Linked DNA regions of Bosea sp. 685. The protein of the gene in region 2 binds, or shares a complex with, the protein of the main gene of each other region. Links are inferred from orthologs where the notes say so. Each region holds a gene or a part of one and is shown on either strand. Other genes may lie near its edges.

Region 1 (10,295 bases), 2.1 Mb from region 2 along the record:
TCTCGGCGTCGATGGTCGAGCGGATCTGGTCGTCGAGCAGGCGCTTGGCGTTCCAGGCGACATAGCCCAGCACGAAGCCGGCGAAGAGCGCGAAGATGACGAGATAGACCGCCGTCAGCTTGAAGGCGGTGGTGCGGAACAGGTTTGGCAAAAGATGCGTGGTCATGGGATGCGTGGTCGTCTTGCGCGGAACGCTCTGCGCAGCCGCGTCCTGCCCGGCCGGATCAGCGCGCCGTGTCACGGACCATGTATCCCGCGCCGCGAATGGTGTGGATCATCGGGTGCTCGAAGCCCTTGTCGACCTTGGCGCGCAGGCGGCTGACATGCACGTCGATGACATTGGTCTGGGGGTCGAAATGATAGTCCCAGACATTCTCCAGCAGCATGGTGCGCGTCACCACCTGCCCGGCATGCTTCATCAGATATTCGAGCAGGCGGAATTCGCGCGGCTGCAGCGGAATTTCCTCCTCGCCGCGCGCGACGCGATGGGCGAGCCGGTCGAGCGCGAGATCGCCGACGCGATAGGTCGTGGGCTCGGAAGCCGGCGCGGCGCGGCGGCGCGACAGCACCTCGACCCGCGCGAGCAGTTCGGAAAAGGCATAGGGCTTGGGCAGGTAATCGTCGCCGCCGGCGCGCAGGCCCTTCACGCGGTCATCGACCTGCGCCAGCGCCGAGAGGATCAGCGCCGGCGTCACGTCGTTCTGCTCGCGCAGCGAGCGGATCAATGACAGCCCGTCGAGACGCGGCAGCATGCGGTCGACCACCAGCACGTCATAGCCGCCGCCCTCCGCCATGGCGTAGCCTTCGAGCCCGTCGGCGGCATGGTCGGCGACATGGCCGGCCTCGCGGAAGGCCTTGGTCAGATAGGCCGCTGCCTCGGCGTCATCTTCAACGATCAGGAGTCGCATGGGATAAGCCTATCCTACAAAACGTAAAAACGGCAGGCCGGACGATACGCATCCGGCCTGCCGCGGTGAAGGCTGGTCTCCCGGCGGGGGCGACAGGAACCGTGAGACTCGAGCCCGCCCCTTTTTAGGCCGCCGGCTGGCGGCCAACCTCGAAGCTGAGCTGACGCTCCTTGCCGTCACGCCAGACCGTGAGACTGGTCTTGGTGCCCGGCGCGAATTTGGCGATCCGGCGCGAGAGGTCGCGCGCATCCTTCACCTGCTCGCCATTGACAGCGATGATGGTGTCTCCGCGCTTGACGCCGGCCTTGGCGGCCGGGCCGTTCTGCTCGGCGCTCGCGACCAGGGCGCCATGCGCCTCCTTGAGGCCGATCGCGTCGGCGACTTCGCTCGTCACCGGCTGGATCTGCACGCCGATGAAGCCACGCGCGACCGAGCCGTCCTTCTTCAACGCATCGACGACCTGCTCGACGGTCGCGGAGGGAATGGCGAAGGCGATGCCGACGCTGCCGCCCGAGGGCGAGAAGATCGCAGTGTTGACGCCGACGACCTGACCCTGCTGGTTGAAGGTCGGGCCACCGGAATTGCCCTTGTTCACCGGCGCGTCGATCTGCAGGAAGTCGTCATAGGGGCCCGAGCCGATATCGCGTCCCTGGGCCGAGACGATGCCCGCGGTCACGGTGCCGCCGAGCCCGAAGGGGTTGCCGACCGCGAGCACCCAGTCGCCGATGCGCGGCTTTGCCGAGGCGAGCTGGACGTATTGGAAATTGCCGCCATCCTTGACCTTCAGCAGCGCGAGATCGGTGCGCGGATCGGTGCCGACGACCTTGGCATCGAGCGTCTTGCCGTCATCGGTGACGAGCTGGACCTCGACCGCGTTCTCGACGACGTGGTTGTTGGTCACGACATAGCCGTCCTGGCTGACGAAGAAGCCGGAGCCCTGGGCCATGCCTTGGCGCGGCTGCGGCCGGCCCTGACGCGGGCCATCCTGGCCGCCTTGGCCGTCCTGGCGGAAGAAGCGCCGCAGTCCGGGCGGCAGGTCGTCCAGGCTGCCCTGGCCGTCCTCATCGGCGGCGGCGACGGTCTGGGTCTTGACGCGGACGGAGACGACGGCGGGCTTCACCTTCTCGACGATGTCGGCGAAGGAGGGCAGCTGCGTCTGGACGCCCGAAAGCTGAATCGGCTGGGCGAAAGCCCTGTGATCGAGCTTCAGCGCGCCATCGGCGATACCGGCGGCAAGGCCGATGCCGAGCGTGGCGGCGCCGGCAATCAGGACGCCGCGCTTCAGAATGGATTTTGAGGTGGTGGTCGTCATGGCGAAACCCTCGGTCAAATCGGCAGGGCCTTCCCTGTCTGTGCCGACGACCATGACGGGCGCAGCCTTACCCGGATTTGGCGCGAAGATGACGATTTCGTAAGGTTGGGGCCGTCGCGCGCACCCGCACGCTTGACGGGCATTTACGCTGCGGAAACACTCCGTCCGCGAACCGGCCTTCGCGGGGGGATTGGTAATGAGCGTTCTCAGACATGCGGTCGCCGCCATGCTGCTGCTCGGCAGCGATGCGGCGCTGGCACAGACCGTCACCGCCTATCAATCCGGGCTGCGAATAGCCCAAGGCCGAGGCTACGCCAATGCCGGCTGCTACGCGCAGGTCTTCGCGAAACACGCTGTCGTCGTGGAGAGGGCCGATGGGCGGCGGAACTGGCATGCGGCCTCGACACCCGCCTATAACGCCGAGCAACGCAGCCGGTGCGGGATCGACCGGCTCGCCGACGTCTCGTCGCGCCGTGCCATGCGCGCGACGGCTATGCGGCCCGCCAGACCGGCGAGCTCTGCCTATGCCACCGGACTGCAGGTTGCCTCCGAGTACGGCCATGGCGGATCCCGGGCTGCGTGCTTTGCGCGGGTCTTTTCCACCTATGCATCGACAAGCCAGCGTCGCGACGGTCGCGTGTACTATATCGTGGAGGGCCGCTCGGTCCCCGTCTACGCGCTCGAGCTTCGAAGCAGTTGCGGCATCAGCCTCTGAGCCGGCCTACTCGCCGTCCCGCTTCATCAGCGCCGCGATGCGCGCCTGCTCGTCCGGCGACAATGGCGCTGCCGCCGCGCCCAGCGGCTTCATGCGCCGTCCGCTGCGCCAGATGAAGGCGAGGCCAAAGAGCAGGATCAGGAACGGCCCGGCCCAGAGCGCCACGGTGCGGATCGTGAAGGGCGGGCGCAGCAGCACGAAATCGCCATAGCGCGCAACGACGAAGTCCTGCACTGCGGCGTCGCTGTCGCCCGCGACCAGCCGCTCGCGCACCAGGATGCGCAGGTCGCGCGCCAAGGGCGCATCGGAATCGTCGATCGACTGGTTCTGGCAGACGAGGCAGCGCAAGCCGCCGGAAATCGCCCGGGCGCGGTGTTCGAGCGCAGCGTTCGGCAAAACCTCGTCAGGCTGGACGGCGCGGCCGGGAGCGGCCCAGCCCAGGCAGAGCGCAACGATGACAAGGGCGCGCAGCATCGGCCTCACTCCGCCGGTTGAGGCGTAGCGGGGACGGGCTTGGCGCGGGTTACCTTGGCGCGCTGCGGCGCCGCCAGCCGGAAGCGCCTGTCGGTCAGCGACAACGCGCCGCCGAAGGCCATCACGATCGCGCCGATCCAGATCAGCAGGATCAATGGCTTGTCGTAGAGCCGGACGGCGATGCCACCATCGCTCTCCATCTCGCCCACATTGACGTAGGCCTGGCTCAGGCCGTCGGTGCGGATGCCGGCCTCGGTCGTCGGCATGGCGCGGGCCGTATAGACGCGCTTCATTGCCTCGACCGGCTTGAGCGGCCTATCGCCCGAGAGGATGCGGAAACGCACCACATCCTCGCGGAAATTGGGGCCGGGGCGCGGGGTGATGCTTTCCAGCACCACGGTGTAGCGGCCGCTGGTCAGGCTTTCTCCCGGCTTCAGGATGCCGATCGCCTCCGTGCTCCAGGCGGCGGCGGCGATGCCGATCACGCTCAGACCGACGCCCGCATGGGCGAAGGCCGTGCCCCAGGCGGAGCGCGGCAGGCCCTTCGCCCGCGACAGAACGGCCCGCAGGCCACTGGCGCGCGCGACGATGCGCTCGCCGAGGTCGAAGATCGCGCCCGTGACCAGGAAGACGCCGAGCCCGATGCCGAGCGGCGCCAGGACCGGCCCGCCGCGCATATAGGCGAGCACGCCCACTGCCACGAGGATGCCGAGCCCGAAGGCGGCAGCCGTACGCTGCGCCGCGCCGAGCAGATTGCCGCGCTTCCAGGCAAGCGACTGGCCGAGCGGCAGGACCAGCAGCAGCGGCACCAGCAGCGGCACGAAGGTCGCGTTGAAGAAGGGCGGACCGACCGAGATCTTGTCCCCGGTCAGCATCTCCAGCACCAGCGGATAGAGCGTGCCGATGAAGACAGTGGCGCAGGAGGTCGCGATAAAGACATTGTTGACGACGAGCGCCCCCTCGCGGGAGACCGGCGCGAACAGGCCGCCCTGCCTGAGCAAGGGCGCGCGCCAGGCGAAGAGCGCCAGCGAGCCGCCGACGAAAAAGATCAGGATCGCGAGGATGAAGAGCCCGCGCGCCGGGTCGCTGGCGAAGGAATGCACCGAGGTCAGCACGCCGGAGCGGACGATGAAGGTACCCAGCAGCGAGAGCGAGAAGGTCAGGATCGCGAGCAGGATCGTCCAGACCTTGAGCGCGTCGCGCTTCTCCATCACCACGGTGGAATGGATCAGCGCCGTGCCGGCGAGCCAGGGCATCAGCGAGGCGTTCTCGACCGGATCCCAGAACCACCAGCCGCCCCAGCCAAGCTCGTAATAGGCCCAATAGGAGCCCATCGCGATGCCCAGCGTCAGGAACACCCAGGCGAGCAGCGTCCAGGGCCGGACCGCGCGCGCCCAGACCGCGTCGATGCGCCCGTCGATCAGGGCCGCGACCGCGAAGGCATAGGTGATGGAGAAGCCGACATAGCCGACATAGAGCAGCGGCGGATGGATCGCGAGACCGAGATCCTGGAGGATCGGGTTGAGATCCTGGCCTTCACCCGGCACTGGGTCGAGCCGCCGGAAGGGGTTTGAGGTCAAAAGCGTGAAGGCGAGGAAGGCGACCGTGATCGTGCCTTGCGCGGCGAGCGTGCCGGCCCGCAGCCGCGCCGGCAGCGAGCGGCGCGACAGCGCCACCAGCGCCCCGAACAGCGTCAGGATCAAGACCCAGAGCAGCATCGAGCCTTCGTGATTGCCCCAGGCCGAGGTCAGTTTGTAGATCAGCGGCTGGGCCGAATGCGAGTTCGAAGCGACGTTCTCGACCGAGAAGTCGGACCGGACATAGGACGCGACCAGGGCCGCGAAAGACAACGCGACCAGCAGGAAGCAGGTGATCGCCGCGGCGGTGCCGACCGAGGCCAGCGCCCGGTCATGACGCGCCACGCCCCAAAGCGGCACCAGGGCCTGGACGACGGCGACGCCAAGCGCCAAGGCAAGCGCGAAATGGCCGATCTCGACGATCATGCGCGCCTCATTTGGTGACAGGGGATGGCGTGACGGGGGATGGGTTCGGGCCGGTCAGGCCGGGCTTGGTCATGCCCGGCTGCCAATGGCCCTGCTTCTTCAGCGTGTCGGCAACCTCGCGCGGCATATAGGTCTCGTCATGCTTGGCCAGGACCGAGTCAGCGCGGAAGCGGCCCGCGCCCTCGAAGACGCCCTCGGTGACGACGCCCTGCCCTTCGCGGAAGAGATCGGGCAAGAGCCCCTGATAGGTCACGTTGAGCGTGGTCTTGCTGTCGGTGACCGCGAAGACGACGCGCTGGCCCGGGCCACGCACGACCGAACCTGTCTCGACCAGCCCGCCGAGCCGCATGCGCGTGCCGGGCGCGAGCCCCTTCTCGACGATCTCGGTCGGTCCGTAGAAGAAGACGATGGTGTCGCGCATGGCGACGAGCACCAAACCGGCGGCGAGGCAGAGCACGACGCCGGCAGCGGCGATCAGGGCCAAGCGGCGCTGCTTACGGGTCCAGCGGCGCTTGGCGGCGACCGGACGTAACGGCGCGGCAGCGGGCTCGGCAGTGGGCTCGGCAGTGGTCATGGCGCCGGCTCCTTCAGCCCGAGTTCGCCCGCGAGCTGGTCGAGCTGCACGAGTGCGGCGCTGTCCTGCGACAGGCGCGAGCGCGCCATCGCGACAGCCTCGCGTGCGGCGGCCTTCTCGCCGAGCACGCTTTGCGAGCGGACCAATCTTTCCCATTCGGCCAATGTGCCGCCGCCCGCCTTCAGGCGCTCGGCCAGCCCCTCGACCATGCCGCGGATCGCGGCCTGCTGATCCGCCGCCGGCAGCCCGGCGATCGCGGCCCGCGCCGCGGCTCCGTCGAGCAGTTGGCTATCGAGCGCTTGCAGCCTCTGGCGCACGGCCGGGACCCAGACCGCGCCGGGCGGCGCATCCTTGAGCAGGCTTTCGAACGCGGCAACCGCGCCCCGGCTGTCGCCGTCCTGTTCCCTGGCGATGGCGAGAAAGTAGCGCGCGCGGGGATTGCCGGGCTCGCGCTTGAGCGCCTCGGCCAGGGTTTCGCGCGCTTCGGCCGTCACCACGCCGCCAGCGTCGAGGATCTGGGCCTCGCCGAGACCGGCGCGCATCTCCGCCCCATCCTCGCCATTGCGGATCGCGGCGGCAAAGGCGCGCGCCGCGTCATCGGGGCGGCCCTGCCGCAGATAGACCGGCGCGAGCACCGCCCATCCGCGCCCATCCGCCGGATTGGCCGCCAGATGCGCCTCGATGCGGGCCAGCGACACCGCGAAATCCTGCTGCGACGGATCGCTCTGCAACCGCGCCGACAAAGGCTGGTCGGGGCGCGTCGGCGAGCCATAGGCACCGTAGACCAGCAATGCGAGCAGCGGCACGCAGGACAAGGCCAGCGCCGAACTGGCGCGGCGGCGGCGCAGCGACGATTCCGTCTCGCCGGCCGGATCACCCTCCTCGTCGGCCGCGCGCAGGAGACGCCGCGCAGCCTCGACACGGGCGGCTTCAGCCTCGGCCAGGCCGATCAGCGCGCGGCCGAGATCGCGGTCGATCTCACCGAGTTGGGCGCGATAGAGGCTCGCGGCATCCGAGCCGTCGGCGAAAGCCGCGCCCTGGCCACGGCCGAGCGGCCAGAGCAGCGCGAAAACCGCCGCCCCCGTCATGACCGCGAAGATGATCCAGATCAGCATCAGGAACTCTTAGACAATCGCGGGCCGCGCTTCACGCGCGAAGGTGGCGACAAAGGGTCACGCAGGCGCCTCGCCTCGGACGGCAAGTCTTCTTAAACCGAAGGCAGGACGAGGCGCGCCCGCAAGCCGCCCAGCGGCGATTTCTGCAGCGAGAGGCCGCCGCCATAGAGCTTGGCCAGATCGGCGACGATCGACAGGCCCAGCCCCGAGCCTGGAATCGTCTCGTCGAGCCGCCGGCCGCGCTTCAGCACATCCGCCATCGCCTCGTTCGGCAAGCCCGGCCCATCATCGTCGATCAGGAGCGCGATCCGCTCGATGCCGGCATCGGATGACGGCGCGAGGCTGACCTCGACGGTCGCATCCGCCCATTTGAAGGCATTGTCGAGCAGATTGCCCAGCATCTCCTCGAAATCCTGCTTCTCGCCGCGAAACCGGATTCCGGCCGGCACGCTATGCGAGCCCGTGATGCCGCGCCCCTGCGAGATCTTCGAGAAGGTGCGGATCAACGCATCGAGCGAGGGCGCGGTCTCGGTCACCCCGCCGAGCGCGCCCGAGAGCGCAGCTGCCCGGGCGCGGTCGAGATAATACTGAACCTGGTCGCGCATGATCGCGGCCTGCGTCTTCACCATGTCGGGCAGCGCGCCCTCCCCCCGGCTTCCGCCTCGTTCAGCATGACGCTGAGCGGGGTCTTCAGCGCATGGGCGAGATTGCCGACCTGGGTGCGCGCCCGCTCCAAGATTTCGCGATTGGCGTCGATGAGCTGGTTCAGTTCTCCCGCCAAGGGAGCGAGATCGGGTGGGTATTGCCCGGCGATGCGCGGCGCCTCGCCGGTCCGCACGGCCCCGACGGCGGTTCCCAGCCGCACCAGCGGCCGCAGGCCGAAGCGCACCTGGATGAGCGTCGAGGCGACGAGCGCCAACCCGAGCAGGACGAAGGTCAGCGTCAGGGCGAAGCGGAAATCGCGGATATCGCCGTCGATCTCGTCGGCGGGAGCCCCGACCGCCACGGTGAAGCGGCCATCCTCGCCGACATCGATCTCCCGTTCGAGGACGCGCAAGGCGCGGTCGTCGGGCCCCGAAACATAGGTTTCGCGCAGGCCCCGCGCATTGGGCGTCAATTGCTGGTCGAGCAATTTCGGCAACTGGCCGCCGACGAGCGAGCGCGAGCTGCGAATTGTCGGCTTCTCCCCGTCGAGCCGGATGATCTGCCAGTACCAGCCCGACAATGGCAGGTCGAAGCGCGGCTCGCCGAGATCGCCGATCGCCTGTCGCTCCGCTTCGGGCGGCGCGGCAAGATCGGCCACGAGTTCCTTGATGTAGACGCTGAGGCGCTCGTCGAAGCCGCGCTCGGCGGAGCGGCGGTAGAAGGTCGTGAGACCAATGCCCGCCAGCATCAGCACCAGCGCGCAGCAGATCGCCGCCGTAAGGAAGAGCCGCGCGCCAAGCGAATAGCGATGCGACTTCAACGGCATCGCGCGGGATCAGACCTTCTCGGGCGCGGCGGCGATGTAGCCGAGGCCCCGCACGGTCTCGATGACCTCGACGCCGAGCTTCTTGCGCAGGCGGCCGACGAAGACCTCGATCGTGTTCGAATCCCGGTCGAAATCCTGGTCGTAGAGATGCTCGACCAGCTCCGTGCGCGAGACGACGCGGCCCTGATGATGCATCAGATAGGCGAGCAGGCGGTATTCATGCGAGGTCAGCTTGACCGGGTTGCCATCGACGACGACGCGGCTGGCGCGCGTGTCGAGCCGCACCGGCCCGCAGATCAATTCGGCGGTCGCATGTCCGGCGGCGCGGCGCAGCAGGGCGCGGACGCGCGCCAAGAGCTCCTCGACATGGAAGGGCTTGACCACATAATCGTCGGCGCCGGCGTCGAAGCCCGCGACCTTGTCGCTCCAGCGGTCGCGTGCCGTCAGGATCAGCACCGGCATGACCTTGCCGGCGCGGCGCCAGCCCTGCAGCACGGCGACGCCATCGACCTTCGGCAGGCCGAGATCGAGAATGACGGCGTCATAGGGCTCGGTCTCGCCGAGATAGAGCCCTTCCTCACCGTCGAAAGCCTTGTCGACCGCATAGCCGGCATTCTCCAGCGCGGTGACGATCTGGCGGTTGAGGTCCTTGTCGTCCTCGACGACGAGCAGTCTCACGGTCGCGTACTCCTAGTTAGCCGATCTGCCTGATGAGCTGATCTGCCTGATGAGCGATGATATCTGGCCCGGCCGGGCTCGAATCGCGAGGGCTCGCGCTCAGCGTATGGTCGCGACCTTGCCAGATTGCCCCTCGAGCGTCACGCGGGCGACGCGGCCGTCGCGCTTCAGCGTCGTGATCACATAGACATATTCATCGCCCTGGCGGCACAGCCGGATGCGCAAGACCTCGCCGGGCGCCGCATTGCGAGCATGGCGCGACGCCTGCGCAGGCTGGATCACCCGTCCATCGGCGATGGCATCGCGCATCTCCTCGGCCGAGAGGCATGAGATCGGCGTCGGGTCGTCGACCCGCACGATCGGCAGCGGGGCCGCGAGCAAGGCGAGAGCAAAGATGGGTTCAACGGGCATCATCGACATGCGGTAATCCCGGCCGACTGAACACACCATGAATACCATGGCGTGCATCGACGCAGAGTACGTCACGTAATCGCCACCCGTCCACGTCATTCATGGCCGCGCCCGATCACGGCGCCGATCCGGTCGATCACGAGCGCGACATCAGCCTGCGGTGCGCTCGGACCTCTCCTCGGCCGCCGGGTTGCGGCGATATGCGAGGCCCGCGAGCTCGAAGGGCTCGGTGACAGCGCCGCAATCGGCATCTCCTCATCGGGTTGAAAGGTCAGGGACTGCTTGAGATATCCCCGAAGCCTCATGCTGAGAGGTTGCTTGGAATGAACCGAGCGATAGCAGGAGCTTCCGTTCGCTTTCCATCACCCGCGCCGTCGTCCCGGATCGGCGCGGCTTCGCCGCTTGTCCGGGACGACAGCGTGGTTCCGAGAATAAACAGCATGCTCCACGAGGCTCCGGTGGAGGCGGAGCATCCTTCGAGACGCCACTGCGCCGCTCCTCAGGCTGAGGGCTGGAGTTTCCAAACGGGTTGGTCGAGCCGCAGGGAAACCGGTTCGAGCGGCAGCAGTGTCAGGGCGAGAGGCGTCATGGCTCTCCGATTGCGGGTTCAAATTGGCCGGCCGCCGCGCTATCC
Region 2 (9,851 bases):
GATCCGCCCGTCCGGGCCGATCAGGAAGGTCTCGGGCACGCCATAGACGCCCCATTCGATCGCCGCGCGCCCGCTCCGGTCGACGCCGACAGCCGAATAGGGATTGCCGAGCGCGCCCAGGAAGCGCCGGGCGTTCTCCGCCTCGTCCTTGTAGTTCATGCCCACCAGCGCGACCTTGCCGGCCTTCACCGCCGGCGATTCGGCCATGGCCACCAGGAAGGGGTGCTCGACCCGGCAGGGCGCGCACCAGCTGGCGAAGACGTTGACGAGTGTGGCGCGGCCCTTCGCCAGATCCGCCATCGCGAAAGCCGGCACGGGCTGCCCGTCCCGCTGCAGCCCGTCGAGCTGCGACAGCGTGATCGCCGGGGCAGGCTTTCCGATCAGGGCCGAGGGCACCTTGCTGGCGTCGCCCGAGAACAGGCCGACCGCGAAGACCAGCGCCAGCGCGCCGAACAGGATCAGCGGGATCAGGAAAACCAGTGGCGAGCGGCGGCGTGGCGCCGTTTCGATATCGAGTTCGCTCATGACGACGCCTTGTTCGGGCGGCGGCCTGCGCCGCGCTGCTCCAGCGCCGCGAGCGCGCGCTTCTGCGCCCTGTGATCGAAGAGAATCGCCGCGATCAAGCCGCCAAGGATCAGGATGACCGCGCCATAGGAGGCGAGGATGAAGCCGGCATGCGGGCCCAGACCGCTCATGAGAGCGCTCATGCCGGCACCGCCTGTGCCGCCAGCCGGTCGAGCCGCTCGGCTTCCAGGATCGTCAGCGTGCGCACCCGCCGGCGCATAATCTCGGCCCGCATCGCCACGAGATGCAGGCCCAGGCCCAGCAAGGTGAACCCCAGCGCCAGGATCAGCAGGGGCCACAGCATGGAGGGGTGGATCGTCGGTCCGCCCGCGCGAAACACCGAAGCCGGCTGATGCAGCGTGTTCCACCAGTCGACCGAGAATTTGATGATCGGCACATTGACGAAACCGACCAGCGTCAGGATCGCCACCGCCCGCCCGGCCCGGGCGGAATCGTCGAGCGCGCGCCAGAGCGCGATGATGCCGAGATAGATCAGGAACAGCACGAGCACCGAGGTCAACCGTGCATCCCAGACCCAATAGGTGCCCCACATCGGCTTGCCCCAGAAGGCGCCGGTGAGCAGGCAGATCAGCGCGAAACACGCCCCGATCGGCGCCGCCGCCTTCTGGGCGACATCCGCCAGGGGGTGCCGCCAGACCAATGTGCCGAGACCGGAGACCGCCATCATCGTGTAGAACATCAACGCGAGCCAGGCGGCCGGGACGTGCACGAACATGATCCGGATGGTCTCGCCCTGCTGGTAATCGGCCGGAGCGACGAACCAGGCGAGATAGAAGCCGAGCGCGAGCAGCAGCGTGGCCGCGCCGGTCATCCACGGCAACAGCGCGCCCGACAGGCGCATGAAGCGCGTCGGATTCGCGAAATCGATCAGGCTGGCCATGTCATCGCGATCGGCTTGTCCTCATCCGGCGGAAGCCGGAACTTGAACTGATCTAGCAATGACGGCGCGTCTCAACAATCCACGACGCGCGCGGCAAATCGCGTCGTGGTGATTGGGTTAGTCCTCGTTTTGCTGGGACGATGCCTCGGATCCATTACTGCTGACGACGCCAAAGTCGCGCGATCGGACGCCTTCAGCAGCCAGACTGAAGCCTTCCGACTCCAGCCCGCGCCGCAGCAATTCGCGAACCGCGGCGGCGCGGCTCGGCATCCGCTTCTCGAAGCGGAAGTCCTCGACCGCGCGCAGTTCGTCCTGATTCAGCATGATCTGAAGCCTGTCGGCACGTTCCAGCTCAGCCATCGCCCGTCCCCCATGAGCTAAATGAGTAAGTGGATTAATAGTGGCATTATCTGGTAAATCAACAAGCGGCTAAAAAAACGGCAATTTAGCCGTCGACCCCGACATCCAATGCGCCGGCTCTGGCTCAGGAAGGACCGACGGCCGCGTTGCAGCCATTGTCGTCGGCACCGTCAATGACTTTGGTATCGCCATCGGCGTTTATTGCTAACTAATTGAAATATATAATAGTTTTTTTGATTTTTAGGTTGTGTCGAGCCGACGCTGACCCCATGTTCGATCCTGAACAGGAGGGCCAGCCATGCTGATCCAGCTATCCAGCAGCATCCAAGACGACATCAAGGAAACCGTCAGGTTCAGCCTCAGCCAGTCGCTGGTTCTGGATGTTTTTGCGACGGCCGAGAGCATTCGCCGCAAGCACGAAGATCAGAATGTCGCGCTCGAAGACATCGCGAACATGGTGGCGCGGGCTGCAGCGCAATGCGGTTGCGCCCTGGAGTTCGGCGATCGCGAGGCGCACCTTGTCGAGCGGCCGTCGGCCTTGTCCTAATCCGCCTGGCGCAGCGCCAGGGCCGCCGCGACCGTACCGATCACGAGCGAGCCCAGCGACAAGGCGCACAGGATCAGGAACGGCGTCAGGAACGGAATTGTGCCGCCCAACGCGCTGTTGGCGGCCGAGACGCCGAAGATCAGCACCGGAATCGTCAGCGGTGCGACCAGGACGGGCAGGATCAGACCGCCACGCCGCAAGCCGGCCGTCAATGCCGCCGCCGCGGCGCCGATGAAGCTCAGCGCCGGGGTTCCGACCAGCAAGGTCGCCGCGACCGGCAGCATCGCCTCCACTGGGAGCGCGACCAGGAGGCCGAGCAACGGTGCGGCCAGCGCCAATGGCAGACCGGTCGTCAGCCAATGCGCCAGCCCCTTGGCCAGCACTGCGAGTTCGAGCGGTAGCGCCGAGGCGCGGATCAGATCGAGCGAGCCGTCCTCCTCATCGCTCTGGAACAGCCGGTCGAGCCCGATCAGCGTCGAAAGCAGCGCGCCCAGCCAGAGAATGGCCGGACCGATCCGCGACAGCAGGTTGAGATCGGGCCCGAGCGCGAATGGCACCAGCACGACCAGCGTCAGGAAGAAGACGAGCGCCAACTCCCCACCCCCGCCGGCGCGCGAGGCGAGTAAGAGGTCGCGCTTCAAGATGGCGAGGAAGGCGCGGCTCACGGCCCGATCCTCAATTCGCGTGCGGTTTCGAGGCCCAGCGGCCCATGCGTCGCTGCCAGGATCGCACCGCCCTGCGCGAGATGATCGCGCATCAGCCCGGCCAGCATCGCTTGCGCGGCAGCGTCCAGCGCTGCCATCGGCTCGTCGAGCAGCCAGAACGGGCGCCGCGACACCAGAAGCCGCGCCAGGGCGACACGGCGGCGCTGCCCGGCCGAAAGATAGCCCACCGGCAGGCCGGCGACATGCGGCAGGCCGACAGCCGAGAGCGCATCCTGCGGCGTCGCGCCGGGTTCACCGAGCAGAGCTTGCGCGAAGACGAGGTTCTCCTGCGCCGTCAGCGTGACCTTCAGCCCGTCGCGGTGACCGACGAGATGGCTGAGCTCGGCCAGCGGCGCATCCTCAGCTCCCTCGATTCGCATGGTCCCGGCGTCGGGCCGCAGCCGGCCGCACAGCAGCGCGATCAGGCTCGATTTGCCGGCGCCATTGCGCCCGGTCAGCGCGATCGCCTCACCATGACCGAGCCGGAAGCTCAAGCCCTCGAAAATCAAGCGGCCGCCCCGCCGGCAGGCGAGATTCTCAGCGTTCAGGGCCAGCGCGGGGAATGAAAATCGCGGCAAGGTTAAAGCGTCTTCCCAAGCGTCAAAGTCATCGCCGAGCTCATACGGTACATGTAGCGGGCTTCTTGGAATTGCTCTATAGAACCCGTGGCTACGCCGCACGCCGATCCGGCGCGGGGCTCGGGCACTCCCGAGGCGGCGCGCGCGTCATGCGCATTAGGCCTTCGATCCGGCAAAGCCGCAAGGCTCACCGGCTCGCGACCGCAACCCCTTGATCAGGATAGCCCGCATGGCTTCGCTCGACTCCTTCAAATGCCGCAAAACCTTGACCGTCGGCACCAAGAAATACGTCTACTATTCCCTCAAGATCGCCGAGAAGAACGGCCTGCCCGGTATCTCGAAGCTGCCCTTCTCGATGAAGGTGCTGCTCGAGAACCTGCTGCGCTTCGAGGATGGCCGCTCGGTCACCAAGGCTGATATCGAGGCTTTCGTCGGCTGGCTCGACGACAAGGGCAAGGCCGGCAAGGAGATCGGCTTCCGCCCCGCCCGCGTGCTGATGCAGGACTTCACCGGCGTTCCCGCCGTGGTCGACCTCGCCGCGATGCGTGACGGCGTCAAGGCGCTCGGCGGCGACCCCAAGAAGATCAACCCGCTGGTCCCAGTCGATCTGGTCATCGACCATTCCGTCATCGTCGACGAATTCGGCTCGCCCAAGGCGCTTAAAGCCAACGTCGACCTCGAATATCAGCGCAATGGCGAGCGCTACCGCTTCCTGAAATGGGGCCAGCTCGCCTTCGACAATTTCCGCGTCGTCCCGCCCGGCACCGGCATCTGCCACCAAGTCAATCTCGAATACCTCGCCCAGACCGTCTGGACGGGCAAGGAGAAGGTGAAGAAGGGCAAGAAGACCGAGACCGTCGAGGTCGCCTATCCCGATACCGTGGTCGGCACCGATTCGCACACCACCATGGTCAACGGCCTGGCCGTGCTCGGCTGGGGCGTCGGCGGCATCGAGGCCGAAGCCGCCATGCTCGGCCAGCCGCAGTCGATGCTGCTGCCCGAGGTCATCGGCTTCAAGCTCACCGGCAAGCTCAAGGAAGGCATCACCGCGACCGACCTCGTGCTAACCGTCACCCAGATGCTGCGCAAGAAGGGCGTCGTCGGCAAATTCGTCGAGTTCTTCGGGCCCGGCCTCTATGCGCTGACGCTCGCCGACCGCGCGACCATCGCCAATATGGGCCCTGAATACGGCGCCACCTGCGGCTTCTTCCCGGTGGACGCCGAGACCCTGAACTATCTCGACACCACCAGCCGCAAGCCGGCCCGCGTCGCTCTCGTCGAGAAATATTCGAAGGCGCAAGGCTTGTTCGCCACCCGCGCCACGCCCGACCCGGTCTTCACCGACACGCTCGAGCTCGACCTGACCACGGTCATGGCCTCAATGGCCGGCCCCAAGCGCCCCGAAGGCCGCGCCGATCTCGGCGCGATCAAGGCCGGCTTCGCCGCCGCGATGGACACCGAATACAAGAAGGGTGTCGAGCTCGCGCGCCGGGTCAAGGTCGAGGGCAAGAACTTCGACCTCGGCCATGGCGACGTCGTCATCGCCGCGATCACCTCCTGCACCAACACCTCCAACCCCTCGGTGCTGATGGCGGCGGGCCTGCTCGCCCGCAACGCGGTCGCCAAGGGCCTGAAGGTCAAGCCCTGGGTCAAGACCTCGCTCGCCCCCGGCTCGCAGGTCGTGGCGGAGTATCTCGCCAAGGCCGGCCTGCAGAAGGACCTCGACAAGCTCGGCTTCAACCTGGTCGGCTTCGGCTGCACCACCTGCATCGGCAATTCCGGGCCGCTGCCGACGGAGATCTCCAAGACCATCAACGAGCAGGGCCTGATCGCGGCCGCCGTCATCTCCGGCAACCGCAATTTCGAGGGCCGCGTCTCGCCCGACGTGCAGGCGAACTACCTCGCCTCGCCGCCGCTGGTCGTCGCCTACGCTCTGGCGGGCACGGTGCAGCTCGACCTGACCACCGAGCCGCTCGGCATGGACAAGACCGGCAAGCCGGTCTTCCTGAAGGACATCTGGCCGACCAACAAGGAAATCCAGGCCTTCATCGCCAAGAACGTCACCAAGGCGATCTTCAAGGCGAAATATGCCGACGTCTTCAAGGGCGACGCCAACTGGCAGAAGGTCAAGACGCCCCAGAGCCAGACCTATGCCTGGGAAGACGCCTCGACCTATGTGCAGAACCCGCCCTATTTCGAGGGCATCAGCAAGACGCCGAAGCCCGTCACCGAGATCATCGGCGCCCGCATCCTGGGCCTGTTCGGCGACAAGATCACCACCGACCACATCTCGCCGGCCGGTTCGATCAAGGCGGCTTCGCCCGCGGGCAAGTATCTGATGGAGCACGGCGTCGAAGTCGCCGACTTCAACCAGTACGGTACGCGGCGCGGCAACCATGAGGTGATGATGCGCGGCACCTTCGCCAATATCCGCATCCGCAACCACATGATGGGCCCCAACGGGCGCGAAGGTGGCTACACCATCCACTATCCCAGCAAGGAAGAGCTGCCGATCTATGACGCGGCGATGCGCTATCAGCAGGAGAAAGTGCCGCTGGTCGTCTTCGCCGGCGTCGAATACGGCAACGGCTCCTCGCGCGACTGGGCGGCGAAAGGCACCAACCTGCTCGGCGTCAAGGCCGTGATCGCCCAGAGCTTCGAGCGCATCCACCGCTCGAACCTGGTCGGCATGGGCGTGGTGCCGTTCACCCTAGCCGAGGGCACGAGCTGGGCTTCGCTCGATCTCAAGGGCGACGAGAGCGTGACCATCAAGGGCCTCGCCACCGTGAAGCCGCGCCAGATGCTGGAAGCCGAGATCACCTCGGCCGACGGCAAGGTCAAGAAGGTGCCGATCCTGTGCCGCATCGATACGCTGGACGAGATCGACTACTTCAAGAACGCCGGCATCCTGCAATATGTGCTGCGCGGTATCGCAGCCTGATCCCGGCACGTCATTCTCGGGCCGCGCGATGCGCGGACCCGAGAACCTCTTTCCACAAGAGGCTCCTCAGCAAGCGATGGCCGGGTCAAGCCCGGCCATGACGCGCTTCTCGGCGCGCAAGGTTGTTCTCTTTCCGCCCTCGGTGTAAGGGGGCGTCACAGTCATCCTCGGCGGGGGGCTTGGGGCAGGCGCGGGATCCCCGCGCCCGGATGTCGTCCGCCATCATCATTCAAGACGGGAGCACCCGCATGTCCGCCACGTTCGAGACGGTCGCCGGCATCATTTCCGAGACCTGCGACATTCCGCGTGAAAAGATTACGCCGCAGAGCCATGCCATCGAAGACCTCGGCATCGACTCGCTCGCCTTCCTCGACATCGCCTTCGCGATCGACAAGGCCTTCGGCATCAAGCTGCCGCTCGAGCAGTGGACCCAGGAAGTCAACGAGGGCAAGGCGCCGGCCGAGCAGTATTTCGTGCTCGAGAATCTGTGCAAGCGCATCGACGAGCTCGTGGCTGCCAAGAAGGCCTAAGGTCGCGAGAAGGCCTGAGGTCGCAAGAAGGCCTGAGGTCGGCGGCAGGTCCAGCGCCTGAAGCGCGCTCGATCTGCGCTCGGCCTTGAGCCGGGCACACTCTCCCGATAGAGCATATGCAAGCCCGCGCGCGGAGACTTCGGTCCGCGGCGCGGGCGCGCGCCGTTTCCGGTCGCGCCCGACAAGGCCAAGGATCGCATGCGCCTCGAATATTTCGACATGATCGACACCGTCGTCGCATTCGAACCTTCGGAAAAGCGCATCGCCACGCGCTCGACCGTACCGTCCGCAACTGCGAGCCCGGTCTTCGAAGGCCATTTCCCCGGCCATCCGCTCGTACCGGGCGTCCTGCTGACCGAGACGATGGCGCAGGCCTCCGGCTATCTGCTGCTGGGCCTGAACGGGCTGACCCAGATGCCCTTCCTGATGACGGTCGACAAGGCGCGCTTCCGCACCTTCGTCGAGCCAGACGCCATTCTCGACGTCTCCGCCGAATTGGTGATCGAGGGGTCGGGCTACGCCGCCACCAAGGCGAAGATCACCATCGCCGGCAAGCCGATCTGCGACGCTGAACTGCGGTTCCGACTGATGCCCTTCCCGGCCGACATGCGCACGCTGATGGAAGGCCGCATCAAAACCATCGGCCTCAAGCCGGAGCCTGCACGATGAACCCGCACGACGTCGTCATCACCGGGATCGGACTGGCGTCCAGTCTCGGCGAGGGGCTGGAGACCCATGCGCAGGCGCTAGCCGTCGGCGCCGTGCCGAATACCGACGCTACGAGCTTCGCGCCCTATCCGTTGCACCCGCTGAAACCGCTCGAACTTGACCGCCAGATCCCGAAGAAATCGGATCAGCGCCAGATGGAGCCTTGGCAGCGGCTCGGCGTCTACGCCGCTGGCCTGGCTCTCGATGATGCCGGGCTGAAGCAGGATGCCGAAGCCAAGAGCGTGCTGCAGGTCATCGTCGCCGCCGGCGGCGGCGAGCGCGACCATGCCGTCGACGGCGCCATCCTCACCGGCCTGCGCGGCGCGGGCGAGCCGGGAGCCTTTCTGAACGAGCGCCTGATGGGCGATCTGCGCCCCACGCTCTTCCTCGCCCAGCTCTCGAACCTGCTTGCCGGCAATATCGCCATCGTCCACGGCGTCACCGGCGCCTCGCGCACCTTCATGGGCGAAGAGCAGGCCGGCGTCGACGCCATCCGCACCGCGCATGCCCGTATCGCGGCCGGCCAGGCCGAGGTCATGCTGGTTGGCGGCTCCTATAATGCCGAGCGGCGCGACATGCTGCTGCTGCTCGAACTCGGCGGCTACTTGCGCAAGGGCGAATTTGCGCCGGTTTTCGCGCGCGAGGCAGCGCCGGGCCTCATCACCGGCAGCGCCGGAGCCTTCCTGGTGCTCGAATCGGCCGCGCGCGCCGCCGCGCGCGGCGCCAGGATCCATGCTCGGCTGAGCCATGTTGCCGCGGCGCGCTCGAAGCGCCAGCCCGGCACGGTCGAGGCGGCCCTGAGCGGACTGCTCTCGGGCTTTGGCGCGATTGCGCCTGGCGCCCTGGCGATATCGGCCGCGACCGGCGCCGCCGGAGTCACGGCGGAGGAGGCTTCGGTCATCGCTGCGCTGCCGCAAGCCATGCGCGTCGCGACCGGCGATCTCGTCGGCCATGCCGTGGAGGCCGCATTCCCGGCTTCCGTCGCCTTGGCCGCGGCCGCCATCTCGGCGGGGCAGGCCAAGGAGGCGATCGTCACCGGCGCCGGCCATTGGCGCGGCGAGGGCGCGGCGCGCCTGGTGAAAGCGTGAGGATCAAGCGATGAGCGCCAAGAACCAGGCTGCGGTGAACCCGACTGCAGTGAACCAGATTGCGGCCAGCCAGGCTGCGGCCCATCGCGACGCCAAGGGCCGCCGGGTCGTCGCGGTTACCGGCCTTGGCATCGTCACCTCGCTCGGCCAGGGCAAGGAGGCCAATTGGCAAGCGCTGACCGCCGGCAAATCCGGCATCCACCGGATCGAGCGCTTCCCGACCGAGGGCCTGCGCACCACCATCGCCGGCACGGTCGATTATCTCTTCGACGGCTCCTTCACCGCCCCGCAGCTCTCGGAAAAGCTCGCGACGCTTGCAGCCGACGAGGCGGTTAGCCAGAGCGGCCTCGGTCAGCCCGGCGATTTTCCCGGCGAGCTCTTCATGGCGGTGCCGCCGGTCGAGATGGAATGGCCGCAGAAGCGGGAGCTGGCCCAAACCTTCGAAGGCGACGTGGATTATGACGGGCTGCTGCGCGCCGCCGCCTCGCAGAAATTCAAGCCCATGCACGAGCTCTTCCTGTTCGGCGCGGTCGCGGATCATATCGCCGACAGATTCGGCACCAAGGGCTCGCCGATCTCGCTCTCGACGGCTTGCTCCTCCGGCGCGACCGCGATCCAGATGGGTGTCGAAGCCATCCGCCGCGGCGATACCGAGGCCGCGCTCTGCATCGGCACCGACGGCTCGGTCCATGCCGAGGCGCTGATCCGCTTCTCGCTGCTCTCGGCGCTCTCGACTCAAAACGATCCGCCGGAAGCCGCCGCGAAACCCTTCTCGAAGAACCGCGACGGCTTCGTCATGGGCGAAGGCGCCGGCGCGCTGGTACTGGAGGATTACGACCATGCGCTCGCGCGCGGCGCGACCATCCTGGGCATCGTCGCCGGTTGTGGCGAGCGCGGCGACGGGTTTCACCGCACCCGCTCGAGCCCCGA

What was found.
Region 1: the proteins of ccmB (region 2) and ccmE are in contact, whole or in part, in a solved structure (PDB 8CE8), measured with the Escherichia coli proteins. The link is inferred for Bosea sp. 685 from one-to-one orthologs.

What each region holds. Positions count from the first base shown.
Region 1 is NZ_CP134779.1:4,285,834-4,296,128, forward strand. Bases 4,204-7,180 are described here. They hold ccmE (cytochrome c maturation protein CcmE), read right to left. Parts: upstream 5,987-7,180; coding sequence 5,420-5,986; downstream 4,204-5,419. Other genes in these bases: RMR04_RS21220 (heme lyase CcmF/NrfE family subunit), read right to left, coding at 4,204-5,412; ccmI (c-type cytochrome biogenesis protein CcmI), read right to left, coding at 5,983-7,101. In the rest of the region: RMR04_RS21195 (HAMP domain-containing sensor histidine kinase), read right to left, coding at 1-166; RMR04_RS21200 (response regulator transcription factor), read right to left, coding at 225-908; RMR04_RS21205 (trypsin-like peptidase domain-containing protein), read right to left, coding at 1,033-2,274; RMR04_RS21210 (hypothetical protein), read left to right, coding at 2,417-2,935; RMR04_RS21215 (cytochrome c-type biogenesis protein), read right to left, coding at 2,942-3,409; more of RMR04_RS21220, read right to left, coding at 3,415-4,203; RMR04_RS21235 (ATP-binding protein), read right to left, coding at 7,194-7,730; RMR04_RS21240 (sensor histidine kinase), read right to left, coding at 7,724-8,572; RMR04_RS21245 (response regulator transcription factor), read right to left, coding at 8,582-9,250; RMR04_RS21250 (PepSY domain-containing protein), read right to left, coding at 9,350-9,760. UniProt on the Escherichia coli protein: Heme chaperone required for the biogenesis of c-type cytochromes. Transiently binds heme delivered by CcmC and transfers the heme to apo-cytochromes in a process facilitated by CcmF and CcmH.
Region 2 is NZ_CP134779.1:6,391,742-6,401,592, reverse strand. What follows is about bases 1,204-4,109. They hold ccmB (heme exporter protein CcmB), read right to left. Parts: upstream 3,038-4,109; coding sequence 2,369-3,037; downstream 1,204-2,368. Other genes in these bases: acnA (aconitate hydratase AcnA), read left to right, coding at 3,884-4,109; ccmA (heme ABC exporter ATP-binding protein CcmA), read right to left, coding at 3,034-3,630; RMR04_RS31130 (hypothetical protein), read left to right, coding at 2,124-2,372; RMR04_RS31135 (hypothetical protein), read right to left, coding at 1,583-1,825; RMR04_RS31140 (heme ABC transporter permease), read right to left, coding at 1,204-1,465. Outside these bases: RMR04_RS31150 (DsbE family thiol:disulfide interchange protein), read right to left, coding at 1-525; heme exporter protein CcmD, read right to left, coding at 522-695; more of RMR04_RS31140, read right to left, coding at 704-1,203; more of acnA, read left to right, coding at 4,110-6,595; RMR04_RS31110 (acyl carrier protein), read left to right, coding at 6,844-7,125; RMR04_RS31105 (ApeI family dehydratase), read left to right, coding at 7,324-7,794; RMR04_RS31100 (beta-ketoacyl-ACP synthase), read left to right, coding at 7,791-8,921; RMR04_RS31095 (beta-ketoacyl-ACP synthase), read left to right, coding at 8,932-9,851. UniProt on the Escherichia coli protein: Required for the export of heme to the periplasm for the biogenesis of c-type cytochromes.